DNA from 2 places in the Kitasatospora sp. NPDC001527 genome. Region 1 is predicted to be linked to the other one. Evidence: riboswitches for the same ligand, from Rfam matches in the RefSeq annotation. Region 1 holds a riboswitch; the other holds the start of a gene.
The links. A riboswitch is a leader RNA that binds a small molecule or an ion and turns the genes downstream of it on or off. The one in region 1 is predicted to bind S-adenosylmethionine.

Region 1 (7,024 bases):
CGCTGCCCCCCGCCCACTCCCCCTCCCCCCCCCCCCCCCCGGGGCCCCCCCCCCCCCCGCGGGGGGCCCCCCCCCCCCCCCCCCCCCCCCCCCCCGACGACCGGTGACGCGGGGGCACCCGCCCCGCGGGAACGGGTGCGCGCCGGGCTCAGCCGCCGGCGACCGCCGGGATGATCGAGACGTTCGCGCCGTCCTTGATCTCCGTCGCCAGGCCCTCGGCGAAGCGCACGTCGTCGTCGTTCACGTAGACGTTGACGAAGCGGCGCAGCTTGCCGGTGTCGTCCAGGATGCGGGCGGCGATCCCGGCGTGGTTCTTCTCCAGGTCGGCGATGACCTCGCCCAGCGTGGCGCCCTCGGCGGGCACCTCGCTGGCGCCGCCGGTGTAGGTGCGCAGGATGGTCGGGATACGGACGTTGGCGCTCATGGGGGTCTCCTCGGTGCGGTCGCGGTGCGGTCGCGGTGGGGCTGGGCGGGTGGGGGTCGCGAAGGTCAGGCGGTCGCCAGGCCGGCGTCCCGGAAGGACTCCAGGGTCGGCCGGATGACGGCGGTCATCCCGGCCTCCGCGACGGCGTCGAGGGTCTTCAGGCCGTCGCCGGTGTTGATCGCGACGGTCTCCTTGGACGGGTCCAGTCGGCCGGTCTCGACGAGCTTCTTGAGCACGCCGATCGTCACGCCGCCCGCGGTCTCCGCGAAGACGCCCTCGGTGCGGGCCAGCAGCCGGATCGCGGCCACGACCTCCTCGTCCGTCACGTCCTCCACCGCGCCGCCGGTGCGCCGGGCGATGTCCAGCACGTACGGGCCGTCGGCCGGGTTGCCGATCGCCAGCGACTTGGCGATGGTGTCCGGCTTGACCGGCCGGATCACGTCGTGGCCGGCCTTGAAGGCGGCCGAGACCGGCGAGCAGCCCGCCGCCTGGGCGCCGAAGATCCGGTACGGCCGGTCCTCGACCAGGCCGAGCTTGATCAGCTCCTGCAGGCCCTTGTCGATCTTGGTGAGCTGCGAGCCCGAGGCGATCGGGATCACGATCTGCTCCGGCAGCCGCCAGCCCAGCTGCTCGCAGATCTCGTAGGCGAGCGTCTTGGAGCCCTCGCCGTAGTACGGCCGCAGGTTGACGTTGACGAAGCCCCAGCCCTCGCCGGCCGGGTCGCCGATCAGCTCCGAGCAGAACCGGTTCACGTCGTCGTAGTTGCCCTCGATGCCGACCAGCTCGCCGCCGTACACCCCGGCCATCACGACCTTGCCCTGCTCCAGGTCGTGCGGGATGAACACGCAGGACCGGAAGCCCGCCCGGGCCGCCGCCGCGCCCACCGCGCCGGCCAGGTTGCCGGTCGACGAGCAGGACAGCGTGGTGTAGCCGAACGCGCGGGCCGCCTCGATGGCGCAGGCCACCACGCGGTCCTTGAAGGAGTGGGTCGGGTTGCCGGAGTCGTCCTTGACGTGCAGCTGGGCGGTGAAGCCGAGCTCACGTCCCAGGTTGTCGGCCTTCACCAGCGGGGTCCACCCCGGGTTGAGGTTCGGCTTGGTCGCGACGTCCGCGGGCACCGGCAGCAGCGGGGCGTAGCGCCAGATCGACGCGGGACCGGCCTCGATCCGCTTGCGCAGTTCCTCGGCGCCCTCGCCGCCGAAGTCGTAGGCGATCTCCAGCGGGCCGAAGCACTCCACGCACGCGAAGCTGGGACCGAGCGGGAAGCGGGTTCCGCACTCCCGACAGGACAGCTGGGCTGCGGGGCCGAGGTCAACGGTGACGGGTGCGGCGGTGTCGATAGCCATGGGGCGAGGCCTCTCTCCTCATCTTCCCCGGGACGCGGTCGCGCCCGGGCCGGAATTGGCACCTGTCCCGCCGGGGCCCGAAGCCGTCCGCGCGAGAAGGTTGCCGGGACGTCAACGGGCCGTTCCCTCAGTCCCTCTGGATGAGCTCTGTGAAGTTGTGGTCCTGCTCAGCGGAGACCCCGGCGTGCGAAGGTCCGACCGCTGTACGAAGACTGTATCCGAAGGCGTCAACCCCGAACGGCACCGTCCGCCACGCGAGATGCCCCGTCCCACCCGGCCCCGTACCCGAACCCGCCGAGGAGCGCACCGTGCCCGCCGAACCGACCTCCGAGCTCCTCCCCGAGACGGCGTCCTGGCTGCGCCGGCGCTCGTGGAGCGCGGCCGACCGCCCGGTGCGCACACTGGCCGCGGCCAAGCGCGCACTCGGCCCGGCCGGCACGGTCAGCGTCGTGCTGCCCGCCCTGGACGAGGAGGCCACCGTCGGCGAGATCGTCCGGGTGATCCGCCGCGAGCTGATGGAGCGGCTGCCGCTGGTCGACGAGCTGGTGGTGGTCGACTCCGGCTCCGCCGACGCCACCGCCGAGGTCGCCGCCGAGGCCGGCGCCACCGTCGTGCACCGTGACGCGATCCTGCCCCGGCTGCCCGCCGCCCCCGGCAAGGGCGAGGTGCTCTGGCGCTCGCTGCTGGTCACCCGCGGCGAGATCGTCTGCTTCGTGGACGCCGACCTGCGCGAGTTCGACCCCGCCCTGGTCTCCGGCATCATCGGCCCGCTGCTCACCGAACCGGACATCCAGCTGGTCAAGGCGATGTACGACCGGCCGCTCGAAACGGACGGCGCGGTCGTGCCGGCCGGCGGCGGCCGGGTCACCGAACTCGTCGCCCGCCCGCTGCTCAACCTGCACTGGCCGGAACTCGCCGGTTTCGTCCAGCCGCTCGGTGGCGAGTACGCGGCCCGGCGCTCGCTGCTGGAGCGGCTGCCCTTCCCCACCGGCTACGGCGTCGAGCTCGGCCTGCTGGTGGACGCCCTGGAGACGGCCGGCCTGGACGCCCTCGCCCAGGTGGACGTGGGCGTGCGCCACCACCGGCACCAGGACGGCCAGGCGCTCGGCCGGATGGCCGCCACCATCTACCGCACCGCGCTGGAACGGCTCGACCGCACCCACCGGCTCAAGGCCTCCGCCGACCTGCTCCACCCGCGGCTCACCCAGTTCACCCGCGACCCGCGCACCCGTGCCTTCACCGCCCACACCCACCCGGTCACCGCGACCGAACGCCCCCCGATGCACACCGTGCCCGAGTACGCCACCCGGCACTGACACGTTTGCCACCCCGGACCCCCGGCAACCAACCAACCATGGGCCCTGACACGACCGAACGTTCGAATCCGACCGGCGCCGCCCCCGTCCTGGTGGCGTCCAACCGGGGGCCGGTGTCCTTCGGCACCGCGGACGACGGCACGCTGACCCTCCGCAGAGGCGGCGGAGGCCTGGTCTCCGGGCTCTCCGCCATCGACGACCCGGACGCCGTCTGGGTCTGCGCCGCGCTGTCCGACGCCGACCGCCGGGCCGCCCGCGAGGCCCCGGACGGCCGCCTCGACCGGGCCGGCCACGACGTCGGCGGACAGGCCGTGCGGATGCTCGACATCGACCCGCGGACCTTCGCCCGCGCCTACAACGGCATCGCCAACTCGACCCTCTGGTTCGTCCACCACCTGCTCTGGAACACCCCGACCGCCCCCGCCTTCGACGCCGGCTTCCGCACCGAGTGGCAGGCCTACACCGCCTACAACACCGCCTTCGCCGAGGCGCTCGCCGCCGAGGCCGCCCCCGGCGCCGCCGTCCTGGTGCAGGACTACCACCTCTCGCTCGTCCCGGCACTGCTCCGCGCCGCCCGCCCCGACCTGCGGATCGGCCACTTCTCGCACACCCCCTGGGCGCCGCCCGAGTACCTGCGGCTGCTGCCCGACGACATCTCCGAGGCCGTCCTCACCGGCATCCTCGGCGCCGACCGGGCGGGCTTCCTGACCCGCCGCTGGGCACTCGCCTTCGCCGACTGCTGCGAGCGCTTCCTCGGCGCGGAGGTCGACCGCGAGGCGCTCACCGTGGCGCACGCCGGCCGCACCACCGCGCTGGGCGTGCACGGCCTCGGCGCCGACGCCGACTTCCTGCGCGAGCGCGCCCACCGCCCGGACGTCGACGAGCGGCTCGCCGCCCTGCGCACCGCGGTCGGCGACCGGCGCACCGTGGTCCGGGTCGACCGCACCGAGCTGAGCAAGAACATCGTCCGCGGCTTCCTGGCCTACCGGCACCTGCTGCGCACCCGCCCCGAGTGGCACGACCGGGTGGTGCACATCGCCTTCGCCTACCCGTCGCGCACCGACCTCGCCGAGTACCGGGCCTACACCGACCAGGTGCGGGCGCTCGCCGCCGAGATCGAGGCGGAGTTCGGCACGCCCGGCTGGAAGCCGCTGATCCTGCACGTCGACGACGACTTCCCGCGCTCGCTGGCCGCCTACCGGATGGCCGACGTGGCCCTGGTCAACCCGATCCGGGACGGCATGAACCTGGTGGCCAAGGAGGTCCCGGTGGTCTCCGACCGGGGCTGCGCGCTGGTGCTGTCCCGGGAGGCCGGCGCGCACGCCGAACTCGGCGAGGACGCGCTGAGCGTCAACCCGTACGACGTCGTGGCCACCGCCGAGGCGCTGCACGCCGGGCTCACCATGCCGGCCGGGGAGCGCGCCGAGCGCACCAAGCGGCTGGCCGCCGCGGCGACGGCGCTGCCCCCGCAGCAGTGGTTCCTCGACCAGCTCAACGCCCTGCGGCCGGGCCGCTGAGCTCCTCCCCCAGCGCGCCGAGCAGTTCCACCACGCCGGCCGGGCCCGGGACCACCAGGTCCGCCCGGTCGGCGAGCTCGCGCACCGGCGCCTCGCCCACCGCGCCGCTGCACACCAGCAGCCCGGCCAGGCCCTCCCCGCGCAGCTTCTCCACCGCCGCGAAGGCCGGGACGTCACCGAGGTCGTCGCCCGCGTAGAGCACCGAGCGGGCGCCGCGCTCGCGCAGCAGCCCGGTCAGCGCCGCTCCCTTGTCCACCCCGGGCGGCCGCAGCTCCAGCACCATCCGGCCCGGTTCCACCACCAGCCCGTGCTCGCCCGCCAGGCCCTCCATCGGCGCGCGCAGCAGCTCGAACGCGGCGGCCGGCTCGGCCGTGCGCCGGGTGTGCACGGCCACCGAGCGGCCCTTGTCCTCCACCCAGGTGCCGTCCGGCGCGCCGAGTCCGGCCAGCACCCGCGGCAGCCGCTCGCGCACCGCGGCCACGCCCGGGTGCGGCGGCGGCGCGGTCAGCTCGCCGTCCTCCCAGCGCTCGGCGCCGTAGTGGCCGAGCACCACCACGCCGTGGAGTCCGGCGAGACCGCCGTACTCCACGGCCAGCGCGGCCGGGCGGCCGGTCACCACGGCGACCGTGCCGACCCGCGGCGCCAGCGCGCGCAGTGCGGGCGCCACGCCCGGGTGCGCCCGGGCCCGGCTCGGGTCGGGGACGATCGGTGCGAGCGTTCCGTCGAAGTCGAGGGCGATCACGACGTCACGGGGCGCGGCGAGCAGCGCCGCCAGCCCCGCGCGCCCGGCATCCGTCAGTGGTCGCGCAATGTCGGCAAGGCCCATGCCTGGCACCGTACCCAGCTGTCCCGGGCGGACACCCCCGGCGCGGCGGCCGTGGCTACCGGGCCGCCCGGCGGGCGTCGCGGACCCGGCGCAGCCGGTTGACCAGGACCGGCGCGTGCGCCAGCGCCTCCGGCCGGTCCAGCAGTGCGTTCAGCAGCTGGTAGTACCGGGTGCTGGAGAGCCCCAGCTCCTCCCGGACGGCGCGTTCCTTGGCGCCGGCCGTCCGCCAGGAGCGGCCCTCCAGCTCCAGCACGGCCCGGTCCCGCTCGTCCAGCGTGCCGGGCGTGCCGGGCGTGCCGGGCGTGCCGGGGGAACCGTCCGCACCGGGCGCGTCCGGTTCCCGCGCCGCCTCGTCGTCCGCGCCCATCGGGGCCCACCTCCGTCCATCACTACGGAGTGTCATTCTCCCCCGCGGACCCGACACACTCTGCGTCCTGCGCGGCCCCGGTCCGGCGGCTAGCGTCACCCCCATGACCAGCATCCCGGCCGCCGCCTTCGCCCTGCACGTCCCGACCGCGGACCTCGTCCCCGACCCGCTCGACCCGGCGCAGATCGTCTCGGGCGCCCCCGAGGTGTCCGGCCGGGTGCTCACCGGGTCCGCCACCGGGGAGACCGGCATCTGGCAGATCACCCCGGGCGTGGCCACCGACGTGGAGGCGGACGAGGTGTTCGTGGTGCTGAGCGGCCGGGCCACCGTCGTGGTCGACGGCGGCCCGACGCTGGAGCTCGGCCCGGGCGACTGCGGGGTGCTGCGGGCGGGCGACCGCACCACCTGGACCGTCCACGAGACGCTCCGCAAGGTCTACGCGATCACCTTCTGAGACCCGCCCCGCCTGCCCGCCCGGCCCGGATTCACTTGCGGATCCGGGCCGCCTCCTTGACGGCTGCCTGCTGGAGGTCCTCCAGCACCGGCTTGGGGTCGCCGGTCACCGCCGCCCCGATGCCGGCCTTGATCCGGTTGGAGACCTCCGCCCAGGCCGGGTCGCCGAACGGGTAGAAGCTGGCGTTGCCCAGGCCCGCCGCGAACTGCTTGAGGTCCTCGTGCTTCGGGTCCTTGGTCATCGCGTCGAAGGCGTCCTGGGTGACCGGCAGCAGGTTGTAGGTCTCGTCGAACCTGAGCTGGTTCTCCTTGCCGTAGACGAAGGAGAGGAAGGTGCGGATCTCGTTCCGGTGCCCGTTGGCCTTGAACGCCATCATCCAGTCGGCGACGCCGAGGCTGCCGGTCTTCGCCAGGCCGTCCTTCCTCGGGATCGGCGCCGTCCCGAAGTCGATCTTCCCGTTGGTGGCCATCCGCAGCAGCGTCGGGTGCCCGTTGAGCATCGCCACCTTGCCGGCCGCGAAGTCGCTGAACACCGGGGTGCGGTTCACCTTGCCGGGCTCGGGCTGGGTCAGGCCGGTGACGACCAGGTTGTTCCTCAGCCAGGTGAAGGTGGCCTGGTTCTGGGCACTGTCGATGGTGTAGTTGCCGACGTCGTCGGAGAGGCTGCCGCCGCCGCTCAGCGTCCAGAGCATCGACTCGGCGGGCGCCTCCTCGGGCCCGAGCGGCAGTCCGTACGGCACGACGCCGGGGACCTTGAGCTTGATCTTCTCGGCGG
Region 2 (7,024 bases), on a different contig from region 1:
GCGCCGCGGAGCGCACCTCGGCCAGCTCGCCCTGCAGCTTCTCGACCAGCCGGGCCGCCTCGGCCGCCGCGCCCTCGGCGCCCGCCCGCTCGGCCTCCTCGCCGGCCTCCGCCACCAGCCGGCTCCACCCGGCGGAGCGCACCAGATAGGCGGCGGCCGCCACGTCCATCGGGTCGGCGGCGCCCGGCACGGTGCCCGACTCCAGCGCCCTGACCAGGTCCGGCTGGCCCAGCCGCAGCCGCTCCGCTATCCGCGAGCGGAAGGCCGGCTCCGCCTCCAGGGCGGCCGCCAGCGCGGTCGCCGCGTACTTGGCCCGGCGGGCGGGGGTGAACTTGGCGTACTGGCGCAGCGACTGGGGCAGTTCCGCGAGCGGCAGCCCGCCGAGCGCGTCGGAGGCGAGCCCCACCACGCGCCGGCGCACGCCCTCGGGCAGCGGCCGGTCCAGCGTCTCGGCGCCGCCCGCCGCGCCGTTCCCGGCGTCCCTGGTGCCCCCGGCGTCCCGGACCGAACCGTCGACGGCTGCCGCCGGATCGTCACCGCCGCCGGACTCCTCGCCCGCGGCCGCCTCGGCCGGGGCGCCGGTGCCGGAGGGGGCGGCCCCTGCCGCGTCCGGCGCCTGCGCGTCCACAGCGGGCTGCCGCCCCTGCGGCCCGGCGGGCTCCTTCGCTGCGTCCACCACGTCCTCGGCTCCGATCCTGGTCCAGCGGGGTACGGCCCCGGCCGCCACCCCCGTCACACTCCGTGCGTTCTCTCTGTATTGTCCCGTGCGGCGGTCGGCCACGCCCTGCACCGCCCGCCGCACGGTTCAGGCGGTCAGGCCTGCCCCGGGGCCCCGGCGTCGTCGGCCGCGCCCGGGCGGGCGACCAGCTCGACCTGGTCGACCGCGTTGCACCAGCGGCAGCGCACGGACTCGACCGTCTCGCTGAGCACCTGGGTCTCCTCGATCTTCGACTCGCCGGCCAGGTCGAAGTGGAGGAACTCGGTGACCCGGGCGGTCCGGGTCACGTCGAAGCGGGTCAGATTGCCGCAGAGCGTGCAGCGCCAGCGCGTCTCGGCGGTCAGGGCGGGGACGGTCATCGGGGGTCCTCTCGGGTGGTCCCGGAACGGGCTCAGGCGCTCCCCCCGGAGCCCCGGCGTCGGCGGCGGGAGGCGGGATTGCCCGCCCCAAGCCTATTGCCTGGGGCAACCTTCGCGGTCACCGGCCGACCGGCCCCGGCGGTAGCCCACCTGCCGTAACCGCGCGCGGTGCCCGCTCGGCGACGGGGGGATGCTGGGGCCCATGGCGATCCCGGTCCTCCCCGTCCACCCCGGGGCGCGCCGCGGCCGGCCGGCCGCCACCGCCCCGGCCGTCTGCTACGCGCTGATCGCGCTCAACACCGCGGTCTTCCTGCTCGGTCCGGCCGCCGGGCTGAACCCGCTCTACGGCCGGGGCCAGAGCCGGGTCTGCGCGGAGCAGCGCTACGAGCAGCGCTGGGGGGCCGTGCCCGTCGAGCTGCTGACCGGGCGCCCGCTGACCACCGGCCAGCTCGCCGAGGCCCCCGAGCCGGTGCCCGGCTGCCCGGCCGCGCCCACGCCGGGCAAGCACCCGGCACTCTCCGTGCTCAGCGCGCTCTTCCTGCACGGCGGCTGGCTGCACCTGCTCGGCAACCTGCTCTTCCTGCACGTCTTCGGGCCCACCGTGGAGCGGCGGCTGGGGCGCTCCCGGTTCGTCCTCTTCTATCTGGCGTCCGGGGTGCTGACCACCTACGGCTTCGCGCTCGCCGAGGCGCACTCGGCGGACGCGACCCGGGTGCTGATCGGCGCCTCCGGGGCGATCTCGGCCGTCCTCGGCGCCTATCTGCGCTTCCACCCGCGGGCCCGGGTCACCACGCTCGTCCCGCTGCTGCTCTTCCTGCCGCTGCGCTTCCCGGCCTGGCTGGTGCTGGGGCTCTGGTTCGTCCTCCAGTGGTGGTCGGTGCACTCCGCCGGGCCCGGCGTGGCGTACCTGGTGCACGTGATCGGCTTCGCGGCCGGGTTCCTCTACGCCTGCACCCTGGCCGAGCGCCGTCCGCGGGCCACCCGCCCCCGCGACGGTGCGGCCGGCTCCCGATACCCTGGCGGCACCTCACAAAGGAGTACGCCACCGTGATCACCGCCATCGTCCTGATCAAGACCAGTGTCGACCGCATCCCGGAGATCGCCGAGGCGATCGCCGCCATCGAGGGCGTCAGCGAGGTCTACTCGGTGACGGGCGGCTACGACCTGGTCGCGATGGTGCGGGTGGGCCGGCACGACGACCTCGCCGAGGTGATCCCCGGCCGGCTGAACAAGGTCCCCGGCGTGGCCCACACCGAGACCCAGATCGCCTTCCGCACCTACTCCCAGCACGACCTGGAGGCCGCCTTCGCGATCGGCCTGGACGAGTAGGACGCGCCCCCGCCCGGCCGCTGCCCCGCTCAGCCCTCGCGGCGGGTGTCCGCGACGCAGCGGCCGCCCTCGTTGCGGTAGGTCCAGGCGGCGCCGTCCGTGACCAGCTCGCGGACGGCGGTCAGGAACCGGTCCACGTGCTCGTCCGGGGTGCCCGCGCCGAAGCTCACCCGGATCGCGTTCAGGCTGCGCTCGCCGGGCAGCGACGGCTCCGGCGCGCCGCACTCCGAGGGCGCGGCCTCCTCGTCGCCGAGCAGGGTGCGCACCAGCGGGTGGGCACAGAACAGACCGTCGCGGACGCCGATGCCGTACTCGGCGGACAGCGCGGCCGAGAAGTGCGAGCTGTTCCAGCCCCGGACGACGAAGGAGAGCACGCCCACCCGGTCCGAGTCGGCGCCGAACAGGTTCAGCACCCGGACCTCGGGGATCTCGGCCAGCCCGGCCTTCAGCCGCGCGACCAGCGCCCGCTCGCGGGCCTCCAGCGCGTCGAACCCGGCCTCGGTGAGCGCCCGGCAGGCCGAGGCGATCGCGTAGGCGCCGATGACGTTGGGCGAGCCGGCCTCGTGCCGGGCCGGGCCGGTGTGCCACTGCACGGCCACCGAGCCGTCGGTCTCCCGGGCCACCGTGCGGGTGGCGCCGCCGCCGGCCAGGTACGGGTCGGCCGCGTCCAGCCAGTCCGCCCGGCCGGCCAGCACCCCGGCGCCGAACGGCGCGTACAGCTTGTGGCCGGAGAAGGCGATCCAGTCGACGCCCAGCTCGCGCACCGAGACCCGGTGGTGCGGGGCCAGCTGCGCGGCGTCGAGCACCACCCGGGCTCCGTGGCGGTGGGCGGTGCGGGTCAGCTCGGCGACCGGCCAGAGCTCACCGGTGACGTTGGAGGCGCCGGTGACGCAGAGCAGCTTCGGGCCCTCGGGGGCCCCGGTCAGCGCGGCGTCGAAGGCGGCGACGGCCTCGGCGTGCGAGCGGGGCGCGCGCAGGTAGGTGACGGGCAGGCCGGCGTGCGCCCAGGGCAGCAGCGAGGCGTGGTGCTCGGTCTCGAAGGCGAACACCTGGGTCCCGGCCGGGACGGCGCCGGCCAGCAGGTTGAGCGAGTCGGTGGTGGCGCGGGTGAAGACCACCTGGTCGCCCTCGCGCAGGTCGAGGAACTCGGCGATGGTGCGGCGGCTCTGCTCGAACAGGTCGGTGGAGAGCTGCGAGAGGTAGCCGGCGCCGCGGTGCACGCTGCCGTAGTAGGGGGCGTAGGCGGCGACGTCGTCCCAGACCCGCTGGAGCGCCGGGGAGCTGGCGGCGTAGTCGAGCGCCGCGTAGCCGACCTTCTCGCCGTTGGCGAGCGGGACCTGGACGTCGTGGCCGAGCACGGCGAGGGGGGCGCACGGGAGGGGCTGTGCGGAGCTCGCCGAAACAAGGGTGGCGGCGGGCGACGGGTGGGAGGCCAGAGACATGGGGATGCACTCCTGTACGGGTCAGGGACCCCGGGAGTGCGATCAGTCCGGCGTCCGCGCTTGCCACGCGGACGGCTCGCCACGTGACCCGGTCCTCACCCAGGGCACCCCGCCACGGACGGAGGGTTGCCGGACAGCCAGCTGGGGCTTGACGCTGTCGCTCATGACCTGGCGAAGACTCTAGGTCGCGTCCGGCCCGTGGTCAAACAGCCGTCCGTATCCCGGACATGCGCGAGGGCCCACCGGGAGGACTCCCGGTGGGCCCCAACGGCCGCGTCAGGACCGGGCGGTGGCCTCCGACCAGTGCTTCAGCAGATCGCCCGCGGCACCCGAGTCGATGGCCGCGGCGGTGCGCCGCATGGCCGACTCCAGCTGCTCGGCGAGCGGCGCGTCGGTCAGGTCGAGCGCCACCAGCGCGGCCGCCGAGTTCAGCAGCACCGCGTCGCGCACCGGCCCGTGCTCGCCGGCCAGCAGCCGGCGCGCGACCTCCGCGTTGTACGCCGGGTCCCCGCCGCGCAGCGCCTCGATGCCGACCGGCTCGATGCCGACCTCACGCGGGTCGAAGGAGGTCTCGGTGACGGCGCCGCCCCGGACCACCCAGACCCGCGAGGTGGTGGTGATGGTCAGCTCGTCCAGCCCGTCGTCGCCCCGGAAGACCAGCGCGCTCGCCCCGCGCCGCGCCAGCACGCCGGCGATCAGCCCGGCGAGCCGGGTGTCGAAGCAGCCGATGGCGTGCGCCGTCACCCGGGCCGGGTTGGTGAGCGGACCGAGGATGTTGAAGGCGGTGGGCACCCCGAGCTCGCTGCGGGCCGGACCGGCGTACCGCATCGACGGGTGGAAGGTGGCCGCGAAGCAGAAGGTGAGCCCGACCTCCTCGGCGACCTCGGCGACCCGGCTCGGCCGCAGGCGGAGGTTGATGCCCAGCTTCTCCAGCACGTCCGAGGAACCGCTGGAGGAGGAGGCCGCCCGGTTGCCGTGCTTGACCACCTTGGCGCCGGCCGCCGCGGCGACGATCGCCGACATGGTGGAGATGTTGACGGTCTTGGCCCGGTCGCCGCCGGTGCCGACGATGTCCACCGCCGGGCCGGGGATGTCCAGCGGCTCGGCATGGGTGTACATGGAGTCGACCAGGCCGGAGATCTCGTCGACCGTCTCGCCCTTGGCCCGCAGCGCCACCATGAAGCCGGCGATCTGCACCGGGGAGGCCTCCCCGCTCATGATCCGGTCCATCGCCCAGGCGGTGGCCGAGCGGTCGAGGTCCTCCCCCCTCAGCAGCGCCGACAGGATGTCCGGCCAGGTGCGGACCACCTGCGCGGGCTCGCTACCGCCGTTCGCAGGGTGCGCGTTCACCATGGCTGACTCCAGCTCTCGCTCCCCGGGGACCGGGGAAGGACGTAGGGACGAAAGTCAGCCTATCGAGCGGTGGGGTGCCGGGGCCGTGCCGTTCACCCTTCTTCTCTGCTGTTGAGACGCGGGATGAGACGGCGGGGCGGGAAGACCCTCAGCGGGTGGCCGGCGCCCGCTTCGCCTGCCGGGCCCGCAGCAGGGTGGCGACGGCCTCGGCCAGCGCCACCGGGTCCACCGGCTGGGAGATCGCCGCGTCGGCCCGGCTCCAGGCCGCCAGCCAGGAATCCTGCGGCCGGCCGATCAGCACCAGCAGCGGCGGGCAGCCGTAGATCTCGTCCTTCAGCTGCCGGGCGAGCCCGAGCCCGCCGGCCGGAACCGCCTCGCCGTCCAGGACGCAGAGGTCGATGCCGCCCTTCTCCAGCGCCTTGAGCACCGCGGGGGTGGTCGCGCACTCCAGGTAGTCCAGCTCCGGCAGGTCCTCCGCGGGCCGCCGGCCGAGAGCGGTCAGCACCTGCTCGCGGGTGGTGCGGTCGTGGCTGTAGACAAGGACGGTCAACGTCCCGTCGGTCGTGTACGCCATGGGCCTGCTCCCTCACGTGTGATCCGGACCACGTTCGCCTCTCCCCGGATGCTACTCCCGATCACCCGCCGCCGAGCCCTTCCGGAGAGATCCGTCCGGAGCCGTCGGGCCGGCGACTGGTCCGGGCGGAGCACGGCGCGTCACCCCCGCCCGCGCGGACCACCCGTACGGCGGACGGGTGGCCTCTCCCCTTACTACCCGGCGCCCCGCGGGCCCGCCGCGACACGCCGCCGCAGGCCCGGAAGAAGCCCTTCAGGAACCGTCAGAAAAGGGACACGCCGCTGCTCGGCAAGGGTATGGACGGCCCGTCGGCCGCCAAGGGGGCATACCGCACGCACCGGACACTCCGAGGGAGACCCCCCGGCGTGAAGACGGAATAAGGGACCGACATAATGTCCGTCGTGGCGACAGCAACAGCAGTAGAAACCGGGCACGCGCACGGATCGGTCAACCGGCCGAACATGGTCAGCGTCGGAACGATCGTCTGGCTCAGTTCCGAGTTGATGTTCTTCGCGGCCCTCTTCGCGATGTACTTCACGCTCCGCTCCGTCAAGGGGCCGGAGTTCTGGACCGAGAAGGCGCACGCCCTCAACGTGCCCTTCTCCTCGGTCAACACCACGATCCTGGTGCTCTCCTCGCTCACCTGCCAGCTCGGCGTCTTCGCCGCCGAGCGCGGGGACGTGAAGAAGCTCCGCTCGTGGTTCATCATCACCTTCGTGATGGGCGCGATCTTCATCGGCGGCCAGATCTTCGAGTACACCGAGCTGGTCAAGAAGGACGGCCTCTCGCTGTCCTCCGACCCGTACGGCACGGTGTTCTACCTGACCACCGGCTTCCACGGTCTGCACGTGACGGGTGGTCTGATCGCCTTCCTGCTGGTCCTGGGACGGACGTACGCAGCCAAGCGCTTCACGCACGAGCAGGCCACCGCCGCGATCGTCGTGTCGTACTACTGGCACTTCGTCGACGTCGTGTGGATCGGCCTGTTCGCGACCATCTACCTGATCAAGTAACCAGCTGATCAGGTCGCTGGCCACCGGCCTCGGGTCCCGCCCTCACCGGCGACGGCCCGATTTCGCCGGTGCCGACGCTCCCACCGACCGACCGCGCGCGCAGCCCTAGACAGGCAGCCTCGTGCCGGCCAGACCGGCCGCCGGGTGCACCCACCAGTCGACCAGATCCTGACACCGGGGTTATTCCGTGAAAAAGCTCTCCGCACGACGGCGCCACCCACTGGCGGCGCTGGTCG

Region 2: linked by a shared signal. The riboswitch ahead of ABT238_RS19985 (aminotransferase class V-fold PLP-dependent enzyme) and the one ahead of thrC (threonine synthase) in region 1 are both predicted to bind S-adenosylmethionine.

The regions. Positions count from the first base shown of each region.
Region 1 covers NZ_JBEPAM010000088.1:8,862-15,885, reverse strand. Annotated here, with positions in the region: gene ABT238_RS37600 (ubiquitin-like small modifier protein 1) at 149-424, opposite strand; gene thrC (threonine synthase) at 490-1,770, opposite strand; SAM riboswitch class I at 1,786-1,917, opposite strand; gene ABT238_RS37590 (glucosyl-3-phosphoglycerate synthase) at 2,079-3,086, shown strand; gene ABT238_RS37585 (alpha,alpha-trehalose-phosphate synthase (UDP-forming)) at 3,125-4,603, shown strand; gene otsB (trehalose-phosphatase) at 4,578-5,429, opposite strand; gene ABT238_RS37575 (DUF3263 domain-containing protein) at 5,485-5,796, opposite strand; gene ABT238_RS37570 (cupin domain-containing protein) at 5,900-6,250, shown strand; gene ABT238_RS37565 (extracellular solute-binding protein) at 6,282-7,024, opposite strand, start outside.
Region 2 covers NZ_JBEPAM010000020.1:68,291-75,314, reverse strand. Annotated here, with positions in the region: gene ABT238_RS20005 (NYN domain-containing protein) at 1-676, opposite strand, end outside; gene ABT238_RS20000 (hypothetical protein) at 814-1,077, opposite strand; gene ABT238_RS19995 (rhomboid family intramembrane serine protease) at 1,280-2,128, shown strand; gene ABT238_RS19990 (Lrp/AsnC ligand binding domain-containing protein) at 2,125-2,406, shown strand; gene ABT238_RS19985 (aminotransferase class V-fold PLP-dependent enzyme) at 2,436-3,848, opposite strand; SAM riboswitch class IV at 3,900-4,017, opposite strand; gene trpD (anthranilate phosphoribosyltransferase) at 4,125-5,201, opposite strand; gene ABT238_RS19975 (DNA-binding transcriptional response regulator) at 5,350-5,775, opposite strand; gene ctaE (aa3-type cytochrome oxidase subunit III) at 6,168-6,788, shown strand; gene qcrC (cytochrome bc1 complex diheme cytochrome c subunit) at 6,976-7,024, shown strand, end outside.